One region of the Paenibacillus shenyangensis genome, then DNA from elsewhere that is predicted to be linked to it. Evidence: riboswitches for the same ligand, from Rfam matches in the RefSeq annotation. Region 1 holds a riboswitch; the other holds the start of a gene.
What was found. Region 1 has a riboswitch for glycine ahead of sdaAB (L-serine ammonia-lyase, iron-sulfur-dependent subunit beta). Riboswitches for the same ligand answer to the same signal wherever they lie in the genome.
Positions count from the first base shown of each region.

Region 2: another riboswitch for glycine. It lies ahead of H065_RS0111830 (amino acid permease); the one in region 1 lies ahead of sdaAB (L-serine ammonia-lyase, iron-sulfur-dependent subunit beta).

Region 1 is NZ_AOIG01000006.1:168,384-171,600, forward strand. It holds gene sdaAA (L-serine ammonia-lyase, iron-sulfur-dependent, subunit alpha) at 1-891, opposite strand, end outside; gene sdaAB (L-serine ammonia-lyase, iron-sulfur-dependent subunit beta) at 911-1,576, opposite strand; glycine riboswitch at 1,861-1,973, opposite strand; gene H065_RS0104860 (sensor histidine kinase) at 2,133-3,217, opposite strand, start outside.
Region 2 is NZ_AOIG01000013.1:19,165-22,381, reverse strand. It holds gene H065_RS0111830 (amino acid permease) at 1-1,341, opposite strand, end outside; glycine riboswitch at 1,487-1,567, opposite strand; gene H065_RS25835 (MFS transporter) at 1,728-2,954, opposite strand.

The DNA of each region.
Region 1 (3,217 bases):
ATTGCCGTTATTCTGTCTGCGACGACGCAGCTCTTCTGTAATTTTGCGACCGGTCGGTGTCTGGGCCAGACCACCACGTGCGGTTTCGCGATGTTCACTCGGCATCGAACGCCCTACCTGTAGCATAACATCCACCACTTCATCCGAAGGAATTGCACTGCGTACGCCGGCCAGCGCCATATCGGCAGCTGCCAGTGCATTTACTGCTCCGAGACCGTTACGTACAATACACGGAATCTCTACCAGTCCGGCTACCGGATCACAGATCAGTCCCAGCGTATTTTTGAGAGCCAGACCGACAGCATGCATCGCCTGCTCCGGTGTACCCTGTCGCAGTTCAACGACTGCTCCTGCCGCCATACCAATCGCCGAGCCTACCTCAGCCTGACAGCCGCCCTCTGCGCCGGAGATGGACGAGTTGTTGGCAATAACATAGCCGATCGCTCCAGCGGCGAACAAACCCATCACCATCTGCTCATCGCTCCAGCCAAACCGTTCCTGTGTGCTTACAAATACACCAGGAATAATACCACAGGACCCTGCTGTCGGTGTCGCGATAATGCGACCCATCGAAGCATTTACTTCGGATACGGCGAGGGCATAGGACATCGCTCGCGTTGCATCACTGCCAGATGCAGTTTCGCCATTATTCAGGTAATTGTATACCCGGCGTGCATCACCACCGGTTAATCCACTGCGAGACACTGTATCTTCCGTGATTCCTTTGTGTACGGCTTCTTTCATAATATGATAATAATCCGTCATCTGCTGAACGACTTCTTCGCGTGATACTCCGGTTTCCTTGACCTGCTCTTGCACCATCAGTTCTGCTATCGTTAGCGAACGTTCCTCGCATAGTCTGATAATATCTTTTAACGAACGGAATTGCATTCCGATTCACAACCTTCCATTAATCCAGATTAATAACTACCGCACGGGTGACATAAGGCAGCTGCTCGATTCGATCGAGTACTGCCTGAACCGGGGCACTATCAAGTTCGATGACTGTCATTGCCTCACCACTGCGTGATTTGCGGTCCACATCCATAAAGCCAATATTCAGCTCCGATTCGCTCAGGGTACGCGTAATATCCGCCAGTACGCCTTTGCTGTCCTGATGCTCTACTGCCAGTGTAGGGTACTGACCGGACCCTCTGAGATCGAACCCATTCATTTCATGGATCTCGATATTGCCGCCTCCGATCGAAGCACCTGCCAGTTCGGCGGTATGCTCACCCCGTTTTAGCCGGATGCGTACAAAGTTCGGATGCGGATAATTACCGCTTCCTTTATCAAATTGAATCGTCATTCCCAGTTGATCAGCTTCCTCCGCTGCATCCGGCAGACGTGGATCATCCGGACTGTAGTCCAGCAATCCGCCCACCAGCGCCAGATCCGTACCATGCCCCCAGTACGTCTCTGCAAATGAACCGTATAGAATAATATCCGCATGTTCCGGACAAACGCCTAGCAGCTGTCTGGCTGCCCGGCCCAGACGTGCTGCTCCTGCCGTATGTGAACTGGATGGACCGACCATCGATGGACCGATAATATTGAATACATTTTTAAAACGCATTCTGATTCCTCTTTCCCGCATATGCGCCTGTGAATTGTTATTTTGAACAAGTTGTTTTTCGGCAGAGTGTGCTGCAGATGTTCTCCGCCCTGCCGTCTGTCTCCGCTAAATATGAACATATTGCCATATCTAAATCAATTAACAGCAAAAAAGGACAGAGCATGGCCTGCAAGGGCCTATTGCTCTGTCCTCGTTACCTGAGAGTTTGGACGGACATGCCAGTATTGCCTACTGACATTGCTCCTGTCATACCCCTTGGGTGGCTTGCGCTCTCTCCAGAGTTGCGTCCGGCAGCGGTTCCTGGTACCTGAGAGATTGGCCGGGGGTTGGCATTCCCGCCGACTTGCTCCTTCGGTGGCGGATCACATACATCCGCAGACTCTCCCGCTATCTTCATTCGCAGTCTATTTTCATAGGGAAAACCCCTCTTTGGTTCTGCTCATTATCCTTGTCACCCCTAGCTTAATTCAGCGGGTATGACACTGTCAATTCCCCTGCCCAAAGTTACTTCGCGCTTGGATAAAATTGTCCGCTTTCCGTTTCGCGCAAACCTTTTTTAGAGGAAATCTTGGGATGGTGTATACTTCGGCAGTGTCAGTATAAATCTAGAGCCATGACCCGGATTGGAAAGTACCTGAAGCTGACCCTGATGATCATTTACAATAAGATTCGCGATATATAATCCCAGACCGGTGCCGCTTACTTTGCGGGAAGCAGCCGAATGCGAACGGAAAAATTTGCGGAACACATGCGGCTGATCCTGCTCCGGAATACCGATTCCGTAATCTTCGACTGCAATAACTACAGAATCTGCTTCCTCTTTGACACTGATATCAACAGCCATGCTGTCCGGTGAATACTTGAGCGCATTGCTGATCAGATTATGAATGACCTGAATCATACGGTGCTGATCACCCAAAATATACATTTCCTCACCATCACCATGTATACGAATGCGATGCCGTGAATGAATGTCCCATTGGTAGCACACAGTCTGGACCAGCTCACGTACCGGAAGACAGCTCATATGATATTCAATATGCCTTGCTTCGATACGCTGACTGTCCAGAAAATCATCCAGCAGTCTGGACAACCGGTTCCCTTCCTGCTGGATCGTATGCATGAACTCCTGGCGCTTGGCAGCCGGCATATCCTCATACATGGTCAGCATCTCAATATAGCCCATAATCGCCGACAGCGGCGTTCTCAGCTCGTGTGAGACAACGGTAATCAGCTCATCCTGCATCTGACGTACCCTTTTCTCTTCCGTACAATCACGGAAGACCAGTAGAAATCCATGCTTAATCTCTGCTATCGGATCGATCACCGGTGTAACGTAAAGCGACAGAATGCGATTGTTGTTCAAGCGGATCAGTTCGCCCTGCTCCCAGTGCTCCCCGCTGTTCATATAATGCTCCAGTCTGTCATTCAGGGAAAAGGTACTACCTGTAAGCTGATCCATATGAATCAACAGCTCAGTGATGGGCCGTCCTGTATAATCATCCAGATCGAACCAGGTCTGCATAGTCGGATTAATAAAGGAAATCAGCTGTTGGGAATCACACATAATGACTCCTTCTTCAACAGACTGCAGCAGATTGCCTGTAATACTTTTCTGCTTTTCGGCAGCTCCCTGTTCTT
Region 2 (3,217 bases), on a different contig from region 1:
TGCTTTGCGAACTCGCAGAGAATACAGCACCAGCAGCAGAATAAACCATAGCGGCGTACACAGCAGCGCCGGACGTGTCTCCTGGGCGATCAGCATAATTACCAGGATCGCAGCGAACAGTGCCAGTACCGCATAGTTGATAAACGGAGTCAGAGGCGCTTTGAACTTGGATGCCTGGTGCAGATCGCGGCGGTTTCTTTTGTATCGGATATGGCAGACCAGAATCACGCCCCATACCCAAATAAAGCAGATCGCACTGATCGATGTTACAATCTCAAAAGCCTGTCCCGGAATCAGCTTGCTCAGCAACGCGCCACCGGAAATAACCAGCGTCGATACGAACAAGGAGCTGCTTGGTACATGATTGCGGTTAAGCTCACCAAACTTCTGGGGAGCCTGCCCTTTACGACTCAGATTATACAAAATACGGCTGGTCGAGAACATGCCGCTGTTGCACGCGGATGCTGCCGAGGTTAGTACGACAAAGTTGATAATGCCTGCTGCTACCGGAATACCAACCAGAGTAAATGTACGTACGAACGGACTTTCTGCCGGACTCAGCTGTGTCCACGGATTGATGCACAGCAATACGATCAATGCGCCTACATAGAAAAACAGAATGCGCAGCGGAATCTTGTTGATCGCTGACGGAATATTTTTCTGTGGATCTGCCGTTTCCGCGGCCGATACACCGACCAGCTCCACACCCACATAGGCGAAGACGACCATCTGGAACGAGAACAGGAACCCGGTAACCCCATTCGGGAAAATGCCGCCGTGCTCCCACAGATTACGGACGGTGACCGAGCCTGCATCAGTCTTGAAGCCCATGATCAGCAGCACGACACCAAGCCCGATCAATGCCAGAATCGTGATCACCTTGATCAGGGCGAACCAGAATTCCAGTTCCCCAAAATTCTTGACTGTCATCAGATTGAGCCCGAGCAGAATAATCAGGCACAGGACTGCCGGCATCCACTGCGGAATATCGAACCAGTACTGCACATATACGCCCACGGCGATCACATCCGCCATTGCGGTCATAATCCAGCAGAACCAGTAGGTCCAGCCGGTAATAAAAGCGGCTTTGGGTCCCAGATAATCTTCGGCAATATCCGTGAACGACTGGTAGCCTGCTTTGGAGAGCAGCAGCTCACCCAGTGCTCTCATCACGAAAAAGATAGCCATGCCGACGATCAGATACGTGATAATAATCGAAGGTCCTGCCTTCTCGATCGCTTTGCCCGATCCGAGGAATAACCCGGTTCCAATCGTACCTCCGATCGCAATCAACTGTACGTGCCGATTGGCAAGTTCTCTTTTTAATTCTTTCTGTGCCATGCTGATTTCCCCCTCAATCCTTGCGTAATTTACGTAAAAGTCCATAAAAAAAGAGACTGGATGTCATCCAATCTCCGGTGCACAAGAATATCAAAATATACACCTGCCCTATGGATCGCAATGATCCGCATGACAAATATATATTCGGTACTCTTCTGTCCTTTTGCCTGAGATTGTGAACCCTTCGGCGCCGCGGTTAATCCGCAGTCTCTCCAGAAGCTGCTCCTGCTATAGTGTGATCCATAGCAATCATAGCCCTTGAATAATTATGAAGTTATAAAACGGTATTGCTATGCTACCATATTACCGGCAATGTAAGCAATCCATCAGTGAAAAAAATTACAATTGCCTTTTTTATCCTTTTCATGTCTTTATATACTCCATGCTTAACCGAGCGCCTGTTTTTCTTCACCCGGCTGAGGTTTACGGTAAAATCGAATAAACATTAACAGTCCTACTAATGCCACAATAATACCTGACCAGAAAAACCATACCTGGACGCCATACCGGTCCACAACCGGGCCAGCCAGTGCGAGTCCGATCGGCGAAGACAGCAGTCCTATACTCGTAATCAGTGACAGAACCCGCCCCAGCATCTCCGGTTCATAGGCTTTCTGGATCATCGCCATATACGGACCGTTGAATAATGGAGCCGCCGCGCCCATCAGAAAAGACAAGGCAGCGAATCCCCAAAATGCTCTGCTGCCAATCATGCCGCTCAGCATACAGGTTATTCCGATAATGCCCAGACTCAGACTGATATAAGTGGAATCTTTCCATTTGGAAGCCAGTACGGACAGCAGCATACTGCCCAGGATCATCCCTATGCCAAATACGGCTTCGATCAGACTGGCACTGTATCCGCCGCGTCCAAAGTGCGACAGTGTCATTAGTGGAAATAGCATCGCCAGCGGCATAAATACGACACTGAATACAGCCATGGCGATGGTGATCGTCACAATGGATTGATCCGAGATCCATGTCTTCCAGCCCAGAATGAATTCCCGGCGAAAGGAAGGCTTCTCCTGAATCTCCTGCTTGGGTTGATCGATACGAACCAGCATCAGCATCGTATTGGCGATCAATGCCCCTACGACATCGAGCAGCAGCAATGTTCCCAGCGAAGTAGCCGAATATACGGCAATACCCAGCGCCGGTCCCAGCACACTGGAGGCAGAGAATACGAGCTGGTGCCAGCCGGCTACCCGTGTCAGCTGATCCTCCGGCGCAATCAGCGGAATCGCTGCCTGAAAGGAAGGTCCATGAAAAGCCGAAGCTGCCGAGCGGACAAACAGCACCACATAGACCACCCATAGACTCGGCTCTCCTGCCAAATAATACAGCCCGAGTGCAAGGCTGGATACCGCTATTACGCTGTCCGCTACGATCATGGTAATCTTGCGATTCCAGCGGTCCAGCCATACTCCGATAAAGGGGCCGAGCAGTGCCTGCGGCATAAACCCAACCAGCGCAGCAATCATTAATATTGAAGCCGAACCTGTGGTCTCGGTCAGATGCCAGATAATAGCGAATTGAACCATCGAGGAAGTCAGGATCGAGAAGATCTGTCCACTAAAAATGAATGCGAATTTCCGTTTCCAATCTGCATGCATAATGATACCCTCTCCTTTTCTGTACATTTGAAGCAACAAAAAAGCAGATCTGTGCCCATAGGGGCTCCGATCTGCTTCATAACGTACAGGAACATAGCAGGACAACATAACATACAGCCGTCCGGATCGCGTTCAATGTCCATATACGTAAAGATAAGCATCACAAAAGAAGCCCTCCTCAACAGGGATTTTTCTTTTTCGGCTGCTTAACGTAAACGCATGGAATGAATCATTGAGCGCCATCCTCCTTTGTATTAGATGGG